DNA from 3 places in the Psychrosphaera sp. HA2-10 genome. Region 2 is predicted to be linked to each of the others. Evidence: predicted binding sites of a transcription regulator. Region 2 holds the regulator's gene; each other region holds the start of a gene.
What was found. The regulator FliA, encoded in region 2, starts transcription of late flagellar genes. The targets are predictions, from matches to a motif close to CTAAAGNTNNNNNNNNNNNNGCCGATA.
Positions count from the first base shown of each region.

Region 1: the regulator FliA is predicted to act here: its motif matches at 1,291-1,317, upstream of ACZ1GV_RS06150 (VC2046/SO_2500 family protein).
Region 3: the regulator FliA is predicted to act here: its motif matches at 1,629-1,655, upstream of pomA (flagellar motor protein PomA).

Region 1 is NZ_CM146341.1:1,348,955-1,352,237, forward strand. It holds gene ACZ1GV_RS06140 (porin) at 1-1,015, opposite strand, end outside; tRNA gene ACZ1GV_RS06145 (tRNA-Tyr) at 1,159-1,243, opposite strand; gene ACZ1GV_RS06150 (VC2046/SO_2500 family protein) at 1,350-1,946, shown strand; gene ydiJ (D-2-hydroxyglutarate dehydrogenase YdiJ) at 1,998-3,283, shown strand, end outside.
Region 2 is NZ_CM146341.1:1,896,205-1,899,487, forward strand. It holds gene ACZ1GV_RS08750 (chemotaxis protein CheA) at 1-17, opposite strand, end outside; gene ACZ1GV_RS08755 (protein phosphatase CheZ) at 35-778, opposite strand; gene cheY (chemotaxis response regulator CheY) at 796-1,179, opposite strand; gene ACZ1GV_RS08765 (RNA polymerase sigma factor FliA) at 1,249-1,974, opposite strand; gene ACZ1GV_RS08770 (MinD/ParA family ATP-binding protein) at 1,985-2,839, opposite strand; gene flhF (flagellar biosynthesis protein FlhF) at 2,832-3,283, opposite strand, start outside.
Region 3 is NZ_CM146341.1:705,369-708,651, reverse strand. It holds gene ACZ1GV_RS03310 (flagellar motor protein MotB) at 1-823, opposite strand, end outside; gene pomA (flagellar motor protein PomA) at 827-1,588, opposite strand; gene ACZ1GV_RS03300 (exodeoxyribonuclease VII small subunit) at 1,799-2,044, shown strand; gene ispA ((2E,6E)-farnesyl diphosphate synthase) at 2,050-2,934, shown strand; gene dxs (1-deoxy-D-xylulose-5-phosphate synthase) at 2,942-3,283, shown strand, end outside.

The DNA of each region.
Region 1 (3,283 bases), 550 kb from region 2:
TAAACGCTGCTGATGGATGAAAGTTGTATCTTAAGCCGACAGAAGTTGTATCGTGATCTTCGCCGTCAGTAATTGGTGAACCGTCTAAGTACTCGCCTGTTTGATCGAGTTTAGAATAGGACAAATAAGGCGTTACACTTCCAAAGTTATGTCCAACACTCACCATTAACGAGTCAAGCTCACCGTCATCGTCTAATTTTAATTTGTTTAATTCTGTGAGAAGAAAGGTATCTCCCCATGTCGCATTAACTGCAATACCTAAAAATGTACCATCACGTTCTGTACTGCCTCCCCACGTTTGTTGTACACCACTACGATAGCGTTCGTTAGTATACGTCATTGCTGTAAATCGAAACTCTAACCAATCATTACTTGTGTTAACGACAGCACCAAAAATGTCTTTCCAGATCTCTGTTGTCGGCTCAATAAAAAAGAACTGACTTAATAGTCTATTGTTTACACTCTCTTCTTCACCAGTATAAAAGTTTGCTGAGACAGACCAATCATTGACTTGCGTCGTGTATAAAGCATTAATGCCATTGTAGTTAAAAACTTGCCATGTATAAGTATCAGCAGGTGGTCGTAGCCATACATAAGCAAAACCAACATCATAAAAGTCTGAGTAGTAAAATAATGGAAGGCGCTTTTTACCAGCTTGGATTGTCCAATTGTCATTTACTTCATAAGACAAATAAGCCCATTCAAAGGTGGTATTAAAATTATCTGCGCCTCTAGAGACGATTTGCGCAGTCGCAGATAGACCGTCTGAAAGTGTGGCTCTGACCTGTAGACCAAACAAGCTTTCTTGTTTAAATGATAGATCTTCGGTGTACGCTGATACGATAGGGTAGTCAGCTAAAAAAGTTGGGGGAACATCATAATGTGGAACACCGTCTCCACTCAATACTTTACCAGCGGTAATGCTAGCAAAGCCAGTGAAGTCGATATCAGCTTGTGCACTTCCTTGCGCCAACAAAGCACATGCCACCGTGGCTGCATAAATCTTTGTTCGCATATTTTGAGACCTAAAAGTTAATTAGTGTCTTAAAGGTATATAACTGAAAGTGAAATTTTACAAATCAGGATGGCAAATTTATTGAATTTAGGTGTTATAAACGCAAAAAGGCACAACCTAAGTTGTGCCTTTTCTTCGAAATGTGGTGGAGGGAGGTGGATTCGAACCACCGAAGGTAGAACCGTCAGATTTACAGTCTGATCCCTTTGGCCACTCGGGAACCCCTCCAGAACGAGACGCATAATAACAAAGAAAAAAAATCTGTAAACAAATAATTAAAGAAAATTTACCGACTGCCGAAATAATAACTAATTGAAGTAAATAAGAAGTTTATATGTCGAATAATTGGCCAAACAGCAGTTCAGATCACTCTGATTTAAATACGAATAAAAATGTAATTAGAGAGTCAGCCTATTATTCACAATTCCGTCGCGCTGTAGACTCATCAGATAGCCAAAGTTTTGCATTACTGCTTTCAATGATTACACAAGATGCCACTGAATTTGATCAGTTTCATCAAGTAGACACGCCGACTAATCTTAACGAAAACGCCATCACCGACATTTTTCCTACAGCCAAACCCGACATATATGGTGCGGGTAACTCGGTCCGTGCATCAAATCAAAATAGACTGGTTCATAATGGTCAATATCAAGATGTTCGGTTAGAGAACACTCTCAAGCCAGAACCCCTTTGTTACAAAAAGGCAGTTTTTGACGACGAATTAGTCAATAGTTTAGATTTTAATGTAAGACAAAAGTTAATAAATACGAGTCTAATCTCAAAAGATATTCCTACACAACGTAACTCAGATGTAGATAAAGATGCAAAAGTTGTGAATATACATAGCATTAAACGTCCAAATTCAATGGATATCGACCTTTGGTTTAATACCCTAACAGCTTCAAGAAGTTTAGACTTAGTGGGATAGAACTGGTTATAATCGACTACTATTCTTTATCTGTAGAGCGCTAGTTGATATATGATTCGTAGAATTCCTGTCCAGAACACCATTAGTCCAACGGTTCATCTGTTTTGCAAAAAACTAAAGGACAATTCGTCATTTAAATTCTCTGGTGATATAGAAACAAGCTACTCTTCTCGTTTGTCGCAATCGACAGACAACAGTATTTATCAAGCAATTCCCCAAGCCATTATCTTTCCTAAAAATGAAAAAGATCTATTAGCATTAACAAAGCTTGCTAATGAAGCCGAGTTTAAGGCGTTAAAATTTACACCGAAAGGTGGCGGCACTGGCACTAACGGGCAGTCTTTAACTGAGTTTATAATTGTCGATATGTCGCGACATATGCGAAATATAATTGAAATCAATGTGGAAGAACGCTGGGTCAAGGTAGAGTCTGGTGTAATAAAGGATCAGCTGAATGATTTCCTTAAACCCTATGGGTTTTTCTTTGCTCCTGATCTTTCAACGTCAAACAGAGCAACAATTGGTGGAATGATAAACACTGATGCGTCAGGTCAAGGATCACTAGTTTATGGTAAAACAAGTGACCATGTACTTGGCTTAGAAGCCATTACTATTGGCGGTGATAAGTTGTCTACGTCGCCTTTGACCGTTGATGAAGCGTTATCTCGAAGTGTCGACAACAAGACTACAGCGGGTATATATAAACAAGTTTACGAAACAGCAACTAATTATAGAGACCAAATTCGAGAAGTGTTTCCTCGTTTAAATCGTTTTTTGACAGGATATGACTTAGAGCATGTGTTAAGTGATGATAAAAAACACTTTGACTTAAGCAGAGTATTAGCTGGATCCGAAGGTACGTTAGCGTTTATTACTGAAGCTAAGCTTAATATTACCCCCATAGCAGCTTATAAAACGATGATTAATATCACGTATGACAGTTTTGATTCAGCGTTGCGTAACTCGCCATTTTTAGTTGATGCAAAAGCGACATCTGTAGAAACTATAGACAGTAAAGTTCTTAACTTAGCAAAACAAGACGTAATTTGGCAGGAAGTCCAAGATCTTATTATTGAGGTTGAAGGGCAAGTCATAGCAGGGTTAAATATTGTAGAATTTAATGACGAAGACGAGAGTAATCAAGATGATAAAGTCTCAAGTCTATGCAAAAGATTAGATCAACTAATATCAACAAAAAGTTCAGGCGTAATAAGTTATTCAGTAACTTCAGACCGTTCAGCAATGGCAAGAATATACGCAATGCGAAAAAAGTCGGTTGGCTTACTTGGTAATGTTAAAGGCGATAAGAAACCTATCGCATTTGCCGAAGACACCGC
Region 2 (3,283 bases):
TCCACGTCCAATGCCATTCGGCATCTCCCCTAATTTAAAAGCCTAAACTAGACAATAGGTCGTCTACTTCGTCCTGATTCGAAACTGCGTCTTCACGCGTCTCTGCATCAATAATTGGTCCTTCAGCCCCATTGTTATCGACTGGTTTCTTCACTTCATTAACGGATTTTTGATTCGGTTCACCAAATACAGTTAACAAGTGAATCAGGCTTTCTTCAACATCTTTAACAAGTTCTATAACTCGTTTGATTACCTGACCAGTTAAATCTTGAAAATCTTGAGCCAACAGAATTTCAGTCATAATTGCATGAATCTTAGCGGTGTCAGCTTCTGCGCCTTCCATAAATTCATTTATGGAATAACACAAACTTTTGAACTCGCCCAATTCAATTTGACGCTGCATTAACTTATCCCACTCTGGTTTAAGTCTTACAATGTCACTATTAATCTTATCAGTTAGAGGGAGGCCTTCATCTATGGCGTCCATCGTTTTATTAGCTGCGTCTTCTGTTACTTTCATAACATAGTTTAGACGCTCTTTCGCATCAGGGATATCGTCTGTCGCTAAGTTAGCAATCTTAGGGTCTAACTGAAAATTACTTAACGAGTCGTGAAGTTGTCTTGTTAACTTCCCAACCTCACCAAACAGCTCACTATGCTCTTTGCTTGTAACTTCACGTAATATTTTGTTAGCAGAAGTATTGTCTCCAGCCTCAAGCGCTTCAACTAGCGCTTTTGCGTCTTCCAACGAAATCTGCGGGTTAGTCTCTTCAGACATAATGACCCCTTATCAGATTATTCTAAACGTTCGAAGATTTTATCAAGCTTGCCTTTCAGCGTAGCAGCCGTGAATGGTTTCACAATGTAGCCGTTTACACCTGCTTGCGCTGCAGCAACAATCTGCTCTTTCTTAGCTTCTGCTGTTACCATCATCACCGGCATATGCTTTAGTTTGTCGTCTTTACGAATTTCACGTAGCAAGTCAATGCCTTGCATACCTGGCATATTCCAGTCAGTAACAACAAAGTCGAAGTCACCGTTTTGTAACATTGGCAACGCTGTGCTGCCATCATCTGCTTCTGAGACATTAGTAAAGCCTAAGTCACGAAGAAGGTTTTTGATGATTCTTCTCATTGTTGAAAAGTCATCAACAACCAGAATTTTCATATTCTTATTCAAAGCATCCTCCAGTGAGGTAAATTATTAATTTACAGTAATTATTATTGATAAAAATCGCCATTATACAAGTTAAATCAACCAATCTTTTAATCTTGACTTTAAGCGAACAAGTGCTTGGCTATGAATTTGGCTCACTCTGGACTCACTAACGTTAAGAACTTCACCGATTTCTCTTAAATTTAGCTCATCATCATAATAAAGTGATAAAATCATTGCTTCTCGTTCTGGCAAGGTTTTAATCGTATTGGCTAGACTTGCGTTAAACGCACTTTTTTCAATGCCACCATACGTTAAATCACGACCAATTTCACTTGCTGGGGCAATAATATCATCACTAACGCCAAGATCTTCCATTCCTAAGATTTTACCGTTAGTCGCTTCTTTTAACATTTGATGGTACTGATCGATGGAAACACCAAGAGACTCGGCCACCTCAATGTCTTTCACATCACGACCAAGTGAAGACTCTAATTGAGATATTCTTTCAGCAACCATTCTAGAATTTCTATGGACCGACCTCGGTGTCCAATCGCCTCTTCGCATTTCATCAAGCATAGAACCCCTAATTCGAATACCCGCATAGGTTTCAAAACTAGCGCCTTTGCTATGATCAAAGTTTTTCGAAGCTTCGATTAGACCTATCATGCCAGCCTGAATCAAATCATCAACCAAAACACTATCAGGCAGTCGAGCTGCTAAATGGTGAGCAATCCTTTTTACCAATACAGAATGTTTTTCCACTACATTCGATAGTGTTTGTTGAGCTTCGTAGGCAGTTGCTACTTTATTGTTCAACAGAGACCTCTTAGTTGACCAGTTGCTCTAAAAAAAATTCCAAGTTACCCGACGCATGTGATGGCGTGGGCCACTTATTGATTTTAGCAGCCAACGTTTTAAACGCTACTGCTGAAGGAGAACGAGGAAATGCATCTACGATCGCTTTTTGACGTCGCACTGCTTTTCTTAAATTATCGTCAAATGGAATAATAGCTGTTAATTCCAAAGTTACATCTAAAAACCTATCTGTAACCATAGTCAATTTTTTGAATAAGTCCTGCCCTTCTTTAATTGTCCTTACCATATTGGCAACAACTTTAAAGCGGCTAACACCATGATCTCGATTCAAAATTTTAATTAAAGCGTAAGCATCAGTAATTGATGTAGGTTCGTCACATACAACGCAGAGAACTTCATGAGAAGCCCTAGAGAAAGATAACACCATGTCTGATATGCCGGCAGCTGTATCGACAATAAATACATCTACAGGTGTTCTCATTTCGCTAAACGCTCTAATGAGACCAGCATGTTGAGCCGGGGATAATTCAACCATATCAATAGAACCTGACGTTGCAGGCACTATTTTTATTCCACTTGGACCTTCTACCAGAATATCGTCTAGCTCGGCTTCACCTGACAACACATGGGAGAGGTTTTTGTGAACACGTAAGCCCAACATAACATCACAATTTGCTAAACCTAAGTCAGCATCAAGTACAAGTACGTTAAGTCCTGTTTGCGCCAAAGCAATTGCTGTATTTAGCGATACGCTGGTTTTACCCACTCCGCCCTTTCCACCTGTCACCGCAATAACTTTTGTTTTTTTGGCCATCGACATATTTCGTAAACCACTAGCTTGATCGGAAGTAATATTTTTAATCATACATGCCCACTGCTTTTGGCACTACCTTATTATTTTTATGAGAAACTTTTTCTTTAAGTTCAAATAGCTGATTAGCTTTTTGCACAATTTTCTGTGCATTTGCAACCCTTATGTCCTCAGGGACCCGTTGACCGTTGGTTAAATAACCAATTGGCAAACGATTATGGATTGCAACACTAATTAACTCACCTAAGCTTAAAGACTCATCTATTTTAGTAAAGATACAGCCAGACAGTGGAATTGTTTTAAAATGTTGCACACTTTCGTGCAAAACACTCATTTGAGACGTTGCAGAAAGTACTAAATAATTCTTAATATTAACTCTTGATTTTGTTAATAAATGATTCAAACGTTCCGTCAATTTAATATCTCTTTGACTCATGCCGGCTGTATCTATTAACAATAGCTTTTTATCTCGTAATTGGTAGATAGCTTCTGAAAGTT
Region 3 (3,283 bases), 1.2 Mb from region 2:
ATAATGGCCTAGTATCCGCGTGACCGACTACTATGACGCGGTTTTTATCAAACCCAGGTACTTTAATCATTTCAGTAGCCACAGCGACTGCACGTTGTGAGGATAAGTCCCAATTGTTAAAAAACAACTCATTCGTCACATTAATGTCATCGGTGTGACCCGATACTGTAATCTCACCAGGAACATCATTTAAAACCCGACCAACCTTTTGAATAATTGGTTTAAACTGGTCCTGCAAATAAGCAGATCCTGATGGGAACGAGCCATTTTCTCTTATTCTGATAATAATTTGTTGTCCTAGCGATTCTAATTCGATAGCACCATCAATTATTTCTTGCTGCATTTGTTGAGCTATTTTTTTAAGAAGCTCATTCACTTCTTCTTGCTCTGCAGCCGCTTCAGCAGACGACTCTGATTCAGCTTCAGCCGTAGCTGAACTCATACCACCTCGCATTTCAGCAGTTTGTTCTTGACGCCCACCGGCAGATTCGTCCTCACCCTCTTCAAATTCCAAAACCTGTTGGGTGATTTCTATGGTTTGCTGTTGAATAATTTCAATCGGAGTTGGTTCTGGTCGGCCAGGTCGGAATTCTTGAGCAATGACAGAAGTACCCTTTGGAATATCTTTCACTTCAATTTTATTTTGCACACCAAAAGCAAACTTCATCGAACCAGCAATTTGTTTAAACTTCAACACGTCCATTTCGGCAAAGGATAGAAGCAAAACAAAGAAGCACATCAACAAAGACATTAGATCAGCAAATGTTCCCATCCACGCTGGAAGTCCCTCTGGGGGACATTTTGGGCATTCTTCTTCAGACATCCGCTATTCCTCGGTATTTACTTCTCGTTTAGAAGCGGCAAGGTAATTTCTTAAAACACCCTCAATGACTTTTGGATTTTGACCATCTTGAATACCAAGTACACCGTCCATTATTAAGCTTTGGTTTAGCTTTTCTTCGCTCGTACGCAGATTTAGCTTAAATGACATAGGTAACGCAATAACATTGGCTAAGAAAGCACCATAAAGAGTAGTTAGTAGTGCTACCGCCATCGCCGGCCCAATAGACTTTGGATCATCCATGTTTGATAACATCGCAACCAAACCAACTAACGTACCTATCATACCCATTGCAGGGGCGATATCACCTAATGTTTTAAACATTCCAGCGCCCATCTCATGACGCTCTGTGGTTAGTGAGATGTCTTTTGACAAAGTAGCTCTTACTACTTCACCATCATGGCCATCAACAAGCAGATCGACACCTTTTTGTAAAAATGGATTACCAATTTCTGCTTCTTCTAGGGCTAAAAAGCCACCTTTACGTGCAGAGTCAGCTAACTCTACAATTTTCTCTATAAGTTCTTCTGGAGTTTCGATTTTAAATGAAAATGCTTTACCGGCAATTTTACCCGCTGATATAAATTGCGGCAGTGTGTAATTAGACATTAAAACGAATGTTGAGCCACCAAATACAATAGCTATTGAGGGAACGTCGATAAACATTCCTAGCCCACCACCTAAAATCATGGCTAATACAATAAAGCCTATGGCTCCGATCATGCCAACAATACTAGCTAAATCCACAATTTACTCCTGCAATAGATGATGTTCCACTAAGTTTAATTATCGACAGCAAAACTAGCAACTTAAATATTATCGGTAACTTAATGACTTAACCGAACAAAGTTTAATCAATTTATAGTTATTCTAGCTCAATATAATTGAATAACCATGGCATTTACGATACCTTTACCGGCTAATTTTGGCAGCCTATATGCAAATGAAAACAGACTTATGACTACTCCGAAAAATTTAACGTTTGAAACTGCGATAACTGAGCTGGAAACAATAGTAAACCAACTTGAATCTGGTGACTTAGAACTAGAGCAATCGTTAGCGCTTTTTGAACGAGGTATCGAATTAACACGTTTAAGCCAAAGTCGTTTGCAAGAAGCTGAACAAAAAGTTCAAATTTTAATGGAAAAGCAAGGTAATTTAGAGCTTCAGCCATTTAATGAAAATGTTGGCCAGGACGACTAAAGCTAATGACTATTCAAAACGTCATTATTGATACGCAACAACGAATTGAAAGCGTCCTACAGAGCTTTTTAGCTGAGTCGAGTATTTCAGACTCAAAATTAAAAGAGGCAATGCGTTATTCGTTGCTGCTTGGTGGCAAACGAGTTCGACCATTTTTAGTGTATACCACAGGTGAAATCTTAGGTGCTCACCCAAAGGATTTAGATGCCTCAGCGGCCGCAATCGAATCAATTCATACGTACAGCTTAATTCATGACGACTTACCAGCAATGGACGATGATGAGCTTAGGCGTGGCAAGCCAACATGTCATAAACAATATGATGAGGCAACGGCTATCCTAGCAGGCGATGCACTGCAGTCATTTGCATTTGAGATCCTGACCGGACATAGTTTTCAAGGCACAAATATTTCCAACCAACTCGCGCTTGTGAGCTTGGTCGCTTCCTCTGCGTCTCAAATGTGTGCTGGCCAAAGTATCGATTTAGAAAATACCAACAATGCTAATGTGTCTATCGAACACTTAGAAAATATGCATAAACTAAAAACAGGTGCTTTAATAAAGGCATCTGTTCTTGCAGGCGCCATTTGCGCTAATGCAACATCCGCTCAAATACAAGCCTTAGGTCAATATGCTGATGCTATTGGATTAGCATTTCAAGTTTGGGATGATATTCTAGACATTACGTCGGATACCGAAACGTTAGGAAAACCGCAAGGCTCTGATGAGCAATCAAATAAGTCGACCTATCCTGCATTGTTAGGACTAGAACAAGCAAAAATTAAAGCACAGCAATTGATTGATGAAGCAAATTTGGCATTAACGAAAATTGATGCTGACACTTCAACATTAAGTCAATTGGCGCAATACATCATTGAAAGAGATCATTAGTAATTTTATGACAGTTAATATGGCGGATTATCCGAATTTACAAAAGGCGTTATTGCCTACCGACCTGCGTCAATTACCTCAGGAACAGTTAGTTTCTGTTTGTGATGAATTACGTGCGTACCTTTTAAACTCGGTGAGTAAAAGTTCAGGGCACTTCGCGTCCGGCTTGGGAACCGTAGAATTAACGGTCGCTCTTCATTATGTTTATAACACGCCTTACGATCGTGTAATTTGGGATGTTGGCCACCAGGCTTATCCTCATAAAATCATTACTGGAAGAGCCGATAAAATCCATACAATTCGTCAGAAAGATGGCTTACATCCATTTCCTTGGCGAGAAGAAAGTGAG